One region of the Pseudomonas sp. 05N431 genome, then DNA from elsewhere that is predicted to be linked to it. Evidence: riboswitches for the same ligand, from Rfam matches in the RefSeq annotation. Region 1 holds a riboswitch; the other holds the start of a gene.
The links. A riboswitch is a leader RNA that binds a small molecule or an ion and turns the genes downstream of it on or off. The one in region 1 is predicted to bind cobalamin.
Positions count from the first base shown of each region.

Region 1 (4,868 bases):
GATGGCCTTGCAGTACGGCTTCAGGCACCAGCGAGCCGGCGTAGATGATCACCGGGCAGCTGCGAATCAGCCGTTGGCCCTTGACGGTGATCAGTTCCGGGTCGCCGGGACCTGCGCCAATGAAGTAGACGGTCATGGCCGGCTCCTGTGAAAAATTGTCAAAGCAAGGCTTCAGATGAAGATTGCTCATGATCGAAGGCGGGGATTATCGAGGATTTTACGCGGCGCCGGCCAACGCAAACGTCGCCTGGGCATATTTTTGTCGCGGGATCAGCAATTTTGCCGGCGCCTGCACCAGTTGTTCGGCGAGGGCCAGTGCAGCGCTTTCCGCTATGCCATAGCAACCGGTGCGCTCGAAAGCGATTTGCGAGCGATGGCTGAGTTGCGGTTGATAGCCGGCCAATTGTTCGCTGCTGAAGTACAGCAATGGCAGCGCCAGTTGTGTGGCCAACTCGATCAGGCCAGGTTCATCACGTTTCAGATCGATGCTGGCCAGGGCCTTGATCGCTTGTAATTCGATGTGATGAGCCTGCAACGCCTGGTCGAGCAGCGCGCGCAGCATACTGGCCGGGCAGCCGCGCTGGCAGCCCAGGCCGACCACCAGGGTCGGCGCTGCGCTGATGTCGGTCATGCGTGGTATTGACCTTCACTTTTTCGGCGGAACAACCAGGCGCTGATCAGGCCCATGGCCAGCCAGAACGCGGCGTTGGTCAGCTGCGAGGCGATCTTGAATTGCGCTTCGAGGGCTTCGGGGGCCAGCATCGAATGCACTTCAGGCTGCGGAGCGCCGATGATGTGCGGCACGGCCAGAATGGCGACACCGAGCACTTTCAGCAGCCAATGCCGGGCGAACACGATCAGCGCGATACCGACGGCGGTGGACGCTGCCGTGCTGATCCACCAGATCTGCCGTTGTGTCAGGTCTGCGGCGGCAGTCCCCGGCAACTCCGGCGGCAGGCCCAGGGTGGGCGCGAGGACGAAGGTCGCGTAACCGGCCAGCCCCCAGAGCAGGCCTTGAGAGGTGCGAGTCGGGGCGCGCAGGGTGTAGAGACCGGCGAGCATCAGCGCAAAACCGACAGCAACCACCAGATTACCGCCGGTGGTCGACAGCACGCGTTGCCAGCCGTCTTCCGGCTCCCAGGCCTCGGCATCGTGGGTGTGGCCAGCCATGGCGCCTTCGGCATGTTCATGGACTTCAGCCGCCGGGGCTTTTTCGTAGGTCTCCGCCTGAAGAATCAGCGGTGCGACCCAGAAGCTTTGCAGCAGGGTCAGCAGCAGGGCGGCCAGTAAACCGGTGAAACCTGCGGTTTGCGCAATACGCTTGATCATCTCGGCAGGTCTCAGTGGCACGGGAAAGCAGAGCTGTGACGGGTATCGTGGGCAGCGTTGTGCACTGCGTCGATGTGCGAGAAGCCGGCAAAATACACAAGGCATGCGCCCAGGATCGATGCGCCGATAGCGGCAACGAGGCGTTGGCTCAGGGTGGAGGTGGTGCTGGCGGTGGTGTGGCGAGTGCTGCTGATGATCGACATGGCGCTTCCCTCTGGTCAGTCAGTGGGTGAATCGAGCGCATGAAAACCCCCGCGAGCCAGGCACGCAGAGGCTAAAACAGCGCCCGCCCACCGCGGGTTTGTTATTCGTTGCCCTGTGTGGCAAGGCACTATGTGTTGCGGGCCGGTCTCCGGGCTCACGAGGGGCTGGCATTCGCCGAACCTGCAAGAATCGCCTTCCCACGCCGAGCTGGCACAGTGGATCTGATTCTTCGCTCGCTTACCGTTGCGGGGGCAGCACCGGACTGACATGGCTTTTGAGTAAAGCACATGATTCACCGGTTTCCCGTTTCACCCTGTGAAGGGCACCCGTAACAAGGCGTGTAGGAGAGCATGGGCGAGGGCGGGGCGTCAATTGGCAAGCGTTCTCAACGCGAGACCGAGGCGCCGCCATCGCGAGCAGGCTCGCTCCCACATTGGAACGCGGTCAACTGTGTGCGAGCTTGCTCGCGATGGCGTCATCACAGCCGACGCACAACTCAGGTGAACATTGACCCGCCCCGAAGCGATGCGTAGCCTTGCGCTTTCGAGGTTCTTCGGCGCGTGCGCCGAAGCTAAGAAGGGAACGCGGTCGATGCCGCGGCTGCCCCCGCAACTGTGAACGGTTTCGTTTCTGCCATGCCACTGCGCTCTTTTGTTTTCAGGCGCGGGAAGGTGCAGAAGCCGCCAGTCGAAAGACCGGCCCACCGTCAGCCAGGAGACCTGCCTCGATACAGATTCTCACTACAACCGGGCGGGGTGATCCGGTGGCGAATTCTTCCGCGCGCTCAAGCGCAGCCGGTTGTCGTCCCGTATGCCCGCCACCTTGCCAAAGGGCATCCGATGAAAACACTGGCCAAACTTCCCGTCACCATCGTCACCGGTTTCCTCGGTTCGGGCAAAACCACCTTGCTGCGACACATGCTCGATAACGCCCAGGGCCGGCGCATCGCGGTGATCGTCAACGAGTTCGGCGAGCTGGGCATCGACGGCGAAATCCTCAAGCAATGTTCCATCGGCTGCACCGAGGAAGAAGCCAACGGCCGCGTGTATGAGCTGGCCAACGGCTGCCTGTGCTGCACCGTTCAGGAAGAGTTCTTCCCGGTGATGCGCGAACTGGTTGCCCGTCGCGGTGATCTCGACCACATCCTCATCGAAACCTCTGGCCTGGCCCTGCCAAAACCGTTGGTCCAGGCCTTCCAGTGGCCGGAAATCCGCAGCGCCTGCACTGTGGATGCGGTGATCACCGTGGTCGACAGCCCGGCCGTGGCCGCTGGCACCTTCGCCGCTTTCCCGGATCAGGTCGACGCCCAGCGCAAACTCGACCCGAACCTGGATCATGAATCGCCGCTGCACGAGCTGTTCGCCGACCAACTGGCCAGCGCCGACCTGGTGATCCTCAACAAGGCTGACCTGATCAGCCCGGCGGATCTGGCCAAAGTGCGCCTGGAAGTCGCTGAAGAGCTGCCACCAGCAGTGAAAATCATCGAAGCCAGCAGCGGTCGTCTGCCGTTGGACGTGCTGATCGGCCTGGGTGCCGGCTCCGAAGAACACATCGACAGCCGTCACAGCCACCACGACCATCACCACGATGGCGATGACCACGACGACCACGATCACGACGCCTTCGATTCAATTTCCATCGAATTGCCACAAGCCGACGAAAGCCTGTTGCTCGACGCCCTGACCCAATTGGTGGTCCAGCACGGCATTTTGCGAGTCAAGGGTTTCGCCGCCATCCCGAACAAACCGATGCGCTTGTTGATCCAGGGCGTGGGCACGCGTTTCGACAAGCATTTCGACCGTCAATGGGGCGCGGATGAAGCGCGCAGCACCCGTCTGGTGTTGATCGGTCAGCAACTGGACGCCTCCTTGCTCGAAGCGCAATTGCGCGCCGCGCTCAGCGTTTAATCCATGCACTTGCTCAGGACCCAGCCCGGCGGTTTTGTCTCGGATGACAACATTGCTGACCTTGGCCAAACCCCCGCCGAGCTGGTGATTCTGTGCAGCGGCGACTCCAGCCTGGCGCTGCTCGCGGAAGCGGCGCAGCAGTTGCCCGAGGATTATCCGAGCCTGCGCCTGGCAAACCCGATGCAGGTGCAGAACCACGCCTCGGTCGACTTGTATGTCGACGAAGTGCTGCGCCACGCCAAGGTGATTCTGATCTCGCTGCACGGCGGGATCGCCTATTGGCGCTACGGCATCGAACGTCTGGTGGAGCTGTCGCAACGCGGTGTGCAACTGATTCTGGTGCCGGGCGATGACCGTCCCGACCCGGAACTCAGCGACCTCAGCACCGTGCCTGTCGAAGACCGCGAGCGGCTTTGGCACTTTTTGCGTCAGGGCGGCATGGGCAATGCGCTGGATTTGTATCGCTGTCTGGCCAGTCGTTGGCTGGGCCGCGATTACCACTGGTCCGAACCGCAGACCTTGCCGCGTACCGCTATTTACCACCCACACAAAAGCAACGCGACGCTAGGCGATTGGCAAGCCGACTGGCAGGTTAATCAGCCGGTGGCGGCGGTGCTGTTTTACCGTTCGCATTTGCAGGCGGCGAATACCGCCTTCATCGATGTTTTCTGCCAGCGCTTGCAGGCGGCGGGGCTGAATCCGCTGCCGATTGCGCTGGCCAGTTTGAAAGAGCCCGGCTGCCTGACGGTGGTCGAGGACTGGCTGGATGAGGTGCAGGCCTCGGTGATTCTCAACACCACCGGTTTCGCCCAATCCAGCCCTGAGGCACCGCACTTGCGGCCATTCCGGCGCAATATTCCGGTGATCCAGGCGATCTGCGCCCAGGACAACGAACCCGGTTGGCGTGCCAGCGAGCAAGGGCTTGGCCCGCGGGATCTGGCGATGCACATCGCTTTGCCGGAGCTCGATGGGCGGATCATCAGCCGACCGATCAGCTTCAAGGACCTGGCTTGGCGCAGTGAGCGCAGTCAGTCCGACGTGGTCTGCTATCGACCGCAGCCCGAGCGCATGGATTTTGTTGCCGAACTGGCGCGGCGCTGGGTCGAGTTGGCGCGGGTGCCCCATGCTGAAAAACGCATTGCGCTGATCCTCGCCAACTACCCGACCCGCGACGGGCGGATTGGCAACGGCGTTGGCCTCGACACGCCGGCTGCGGCGCTGAATATCCTGCGGGCGCTGCACGCTGAGGGCTATCCATTGCCCGCCGATTTGCCGGAAAGCGGCACCGCGCTGATTCAGCAATTGCTCGGTGGGGTCAGCAATGACCTGGAGAGCATCGACCTGCGCCCGTGTCAGCAAAGCCTGGCGCTGGACGACTATTACTCGATGTTCAACGCCTTGCCCGAAGCCAATCGCGCGGCGGTGCTG
Region 1 covers NZ_JBFTMN010000002.1:137,470-142,337, reverse strand. The annotation lists gene cobM (precorrin-4 C(11)-methyltransferase) at 1-136, opposite strand, end outside; gene AC1DIG_RS03620 (cobalamin biosynthesis protein) at 218-631, opposite strand; gene AC1DIG_RS03615 (CbtA family protein) at 628-1,329, opposite strand; gene AC1DIG_RS03610 (CbtB domain-containing protein) at 1,341-1,532, opposite strand; cobalamin riboswitch at 1,656-1,878, opposite strand; cobalamin riboswitch at 2,063-2,274, shown strand; gene cobW (cobalamin biosynthesis protein CobW) at 2,373-3,440, shown strand; gene cobN (cobaltochelatase subunit CobN) at 3,444-4,868, shown strand, end outside.

Region 2 (4,868 bases), on a different contig from region 1:
AAGTGCACATAAGAGGCCGTCATCCGTCCGTCACGGTAAACCGCCTCGGCACCGCGCCCGCCGTTAGGGCTCAGGCCGCGAGCGATCGGCTCAAGCTCGGTGCTGGTCAACGAATGATGGTAGGTGTGGCCACGCAACGCGCCTTCAGGTAACTCGACCGCTTGCAAGGCCAACGCGGCCAGACGCTTTTGCATCACCGCATCTCCGGCCAGCAGCCCTACCAACTCGACACGCGTGCCGTCGACATCGGTCAGTGAGTCGAGCAGGTACAGCATGCCGCCGCATTCAGCCAACAACGGTTTGCCTGCGGCGTGATGTGCGCGAATCGCATCGAGCATTGTGCAGTTTTCAGCCAACGCCACGTGGTGCAACTCCGGGTATCCACCAGGCAGGTACAGGCTGTCGGCTTCTGGCAGTTCACGGTCATGGATTGGCGAGAAGAATCGCAACTCGGCGCCCATCGCCCGCAACAAGTCGAGGCTCGCGCCATACGTGAAGGCAAACGCTTCATCGCGAGCCACGGCAATTCGCACACCGGCCAACAATGGCTCGGCGGCAATCACGTCAGGCGCAGCGAACTCGACGGCGGGCGGCAATGCTACTTCGCAGCTGCTGGCCAACGCTTCGGCGGCCGCGTCGAGGCGAAGATCGAGGTCATTCAATTCACTAGCCTGGACCAGACCCAGGTGACGGCTAGGCAGTTCGATCCCGGTTTCCCGGGACAAGGCGCCATACCAACGCAGGCCTTCGGTGAGGCTGCCTTCAAGCAATTGCGCGTGACGCAAGGTGCCAACGCGGTTGGCCAACACACCGGCAAACGGCAAGTCCGGCTGATAACGTGCCAGCCCCAACGCCAGCGCGCCGAATGTCTGTGCCATGGCGGTGCCATCGATCACGCCCAGCACCGGCACACCGAAATGCCGCGCCAGATCGGCGCTGGACGGCGTGCCATCGAACAGGCCCATGACGCCTTCGATCAAAATCAGATCAGCCTCAGCGGCGGCTTCCCACAACAGCCGACGACTTTCCTGCTCGCCGACCATCCACATGTCCAATTGATAAACCGGCGCTCCGCTGGCGCGCTCGAGAATCATCGGATCAAGAAAGTCCGGGCCGCATTTGAATACCCGGACCTTGCGCCCCTGATTGCGGTGCAAACGGGCCAGCGCGGCGGTGACAGTGGTCTTGCCCTGACCGGAAGCCGGTGCAGCAATCAGTACCGCCGGGCAAAAACGAGGCTCACTCACAGCTCAACGCCTTTCTGCGCTTTGATCCCGGCCTGGAAAGCGTGCTTGATCATGCCCATTTCGGTAACGGTGTCGGCCAGCTCGATCATTTCCGGCTTGGCGCCACGGCCGGTGACCACCACGTGTTGCATCGGTGGGCGCGCCTGCAAATCGCTGAGCACCTGATCGAGGTCCAGATAACCGTGCTTGAGGGCGATATTCAGCTCATCGAGCACCACCAGACCAACGCCCGGGTCACGCAGCAGTTCGCGGGAGACTTCCCAGGCAGCCTCGGCGGCGGCGATATCGCGCTGGCGATCCTGGGTTTCCCAGGTGAAACCTTCGCCCATCACATGGAAGCGCACTTGTTCCGGGAAGCGCCGGAAAAACAGCTCCTCGCCGGTACTGCTGCGCCCTTTGATGAACTGAACCACGCCGCACTGCATGCCATGGCCCATGGCCCGGGCGAGCATACCGAACGCAGAACTGCTTTTGCCCTTGCCGTTGCCGGACAGGACCAGCAGCAAGCCGCATTCATTCGGCGAGTTGGCAATACGTTCATCGATCACGGCTTTCTTGCGCAGCATGCGTGCCAGATGGCGTTCGTCACGATCAGGGGAATCAGTCATGGGGGAGCTCTCCGTTGAGGCTGGATAACGGCGGGCAGGCATAGAAATAGACGGCAAGAAGCCTGGCATCGCCCACCGTGATGCCGCTGGATGGATCAGGCCGGTCTCCGGACTCATGAGCGGCTTGCGCCTGACTGCGCGCCTTCCCATGTCATTTCGACACAGTGGCTCAAAGCGCAGTTTTTACTCATTTACCGTTGCGGGGGCAGCGCCGGGATCGTCGCCCGCTCTGTCAAAGAACGCGCCCTCACCGGCTTCCCTGTTTCACTCGGTCGACCACTGGGTCACAGAGCACCTGAAACAAGTCGCGAAGGTTAGAGGGTTGGGGGTGGAGCGTCAATTAAAGCCGGGGGCTCATCGATGGATAGAAACCGACCCCGATCAATAAACTGGCGCCAATCTTGTGCCACACTGAAAGCGATGATATCAAAGAGCCACAATCTGCCACCACAAGAACAAAAAGGGGAGCAACATGCAAGGCATGATCATCAGTAACCCGAAGCTGGAATTCCTGCGCCCGGTGCTGGAATGCTGGTTCGAGTGCATCGACCGTTACAACGCGGTACGCGGCGATAACGAAAGCCCTTACTGGTTTGACGAACGCGCCAACCTGAGCCTGCTTTCGGCGGCGGCGTGGATGGCTGAAATGGTCACTCTGGAACAGACTCCGACGAAAAAACAGATCGAGGAAGGTGAGCGCAATGGCCGCGCCGATCTGTTTATCGCCAGCAAAGAAGAACGTGCCTACCTTCAAGCCACGCAACGCTGGCCACGAGTCAACAACCTGAATCTGACCCAGGCCTTGCTCGATGTCGTGAGCGATGCGAAAAAAATCAGCTATGCCAGCGACCTGAAACTCGGCTGCCTGTTCGTTGCCCCGCAAAAGACCCAGCACAGTCCTACGCCGGAAGAACTCCAGGACATGGTCGACGACCTGCAAAAGGAACACACCTGCGCCGTGGCCTGGTACTTCCCCTACCCCTACCGCAAATTGCACAACGAAGCCGGCAACTACCATCCGGGCATCGCACTGCTGCTCAAAGAGGCTCGCGGCTGACAGAGTTGCACCTTAGGCCGATCAGGCGTCTAGCGTTTTCGGCACAAGGTCAGACCATCGCCCAGCGGCAACAACGACAGATCGACACGCGAGTCATCCTTCAAGGCACGATTGAGTGCCTGGATGGCTCGGGTGTCTTCGCTCCCAGGATTGTCTTCCAGTACTCGCCCACTCCACAGCGTGTTGTCGAATACCGCCAACCCACCGCTTCGCAGCAGCCGCAAAGCACTTTCCAGATAAGCCGGATAGTTGGCCTTGTCGGCATCGATGAAGATCAGATCGAAGCAACCGCCCTGCCCTTGCTGCTCAAGTTGAGCCAGGGTTTGCAGTGCGGGGGCCAAACGCAAATCGATGCGCTCGGCGAGGCCAGCCTCTTGCCAGTAACGGCGCGCCGTGGCGTTGTACTCTCCGGGAATGTCGCAGCAGATCAACGTGCCGTCATCCGGCAAGGCGGCCGCCATGCACAAGGCGCTGTAACCGGTGAAGGTGCCGACTTCAAGCAAGCGCCTGGCGCCCGTCAGCTTGACCAGCAACGCGAGAAACTGACCCTGCTCGGGCGCCACCTGCCAGCGTGCCATGGGCAGCGCCTGGGTTTCGTCACGCAGGCGGCGCTGCAGCGGCGTTTCGCGCAGGGAAACGTCGAGCAGGTAGTTATAAAGGGAATCGTCGAGATTGAGTGTGCGAGCGGTCATGACAACCTCTGCGAACTACGGGTTATGCGCCAGATGCTCAGGCTGAATGACACGCTTGGCGCTCAGATAGGCTCTCTGCCAATAAGCCTTGGACAAGTAGTCCAGCTTCACCGTACCACCCGTTGCGGGTGCATGCACGAAGCGACCTTCACCGACGTAGATCCCGGCGTGGCTGACTTGCGAGCCGCCATTGGTGGCGAAGAAGATCAGATCGCCGGTCTGCAGAGCCTCTTGGCCAATATCCGGCGCTTGCATGCCGATCATTTCGCGAGTGGAGCGTGGCAGGGAAATACCCGCCGCATCACGGTAGACGTAGCCGATCAGACCACTGCAATCGAAACCTGAATCCGGCGTATTGCCGCCCCAACGATAAGGCGTGCCGACCAGACCCAGCGCGCGAATCAGCACGTCTTCAGCGGCAGGCGAGAACGATTGGGCGGGAGCGAAAACCGGGGCGCGAACGACTTTGACAGGCGGCGGAGTGCGACTGGCGCAGGCGCTGAGCAGCGCTGCGAAGAAGATGAGTACAAGGCGGGCCGACATCGTCATATACAGAACATCCTGATCTGGCTGCGGCTTTCTCTGCCGAGAGGCTGAAAACAAAACCGCGTAAGCAGGGCTTACGCGGTTAGTTAGTCAACAATAGATCAGGATTCTAGCGGCTACGCGCCAAACTTCAAGTAAGACTTTAAGTTGGCCTTACAAAAAGTCCGCTTACTTGCGTGCCGTGACTGTCGTTGGCGCCATGGCGAGTGCTCGCTTGGCCTCAATGAAGGTCTTGCTCCAGTAGCTGTCGCCCAGGTTATCGACCCGGACACCACCGCTGCGGCGGCTGCTGGAATGGATGAACTGGTCATCACCCAGGTAGATCCCGGCGTGACTGACGCGACCGCGACGGCCATTGGTGGCGAAGAACAGCAAGTCGCCAGGCTTCAGGTTGTTGCGCGAGACCAACGGGGCATTTACGTTGATCATTTCGCGAGTGGAGCGCGGCAAGTTCATGCCAGCCTCTTCACGAAACAGATAGCCGATGAAACCGCTGCAATCGAAACCGGCTTCAGAGGTACCGCCCATACGGTAACGGGTACCGACCAGGGACAGGCCACGCTCGAGGATGCTGTCGGCCAAAACCGGAAGCTGGTAAGGCTTGTTGCTGGCAAAGTCTGCCAGTTCTTTTTCGGTAGCCAGCTCTTCCTGATAAATAACGGAAGACTGGGCAGTCGCTGAATTTTTAATCTGCTGATCGTTTTGTTGTTGCGAGACC
Region 2 covers NZ_JBFTMN010000003.1:419,066-423,933, reverse strand. The annotation lists gene AC1DIG_RS07425 (cobyrinate a,c-diamide synthase) at 1-1,247, opposite strand, end outside; gene cobO (cob(I)yrinic acid a,c-diamide adenosyltransferase) at 1,244-1,855, opposite strand; cobalamin riboswitch at 1,937-2,169, opposite strand; gene AC1DIG_RS07415 (hypothetical protein) at 2,328-2,912, shown strand; gene AC1DIG_RS07410 (class I SAM-dependent methyltransferase) at 2,942-3,604, opposite strand; gene AC1DIG_RS07405 (C40 family peptidase) at 3,620-4,153, opposite strand; gene AC1DIG_RS07400 (C40 family peptidase) at 4,319-4,868, opposite strand, start outside.
Region 2: another riboswitch for cobalamin. It lies ahead of cobO (cob(I)yrinic acid a,c-diamide adenosyltransferase); the one in region 1 lies ahead of cobW (cobalamin biosynthesis protein CobW).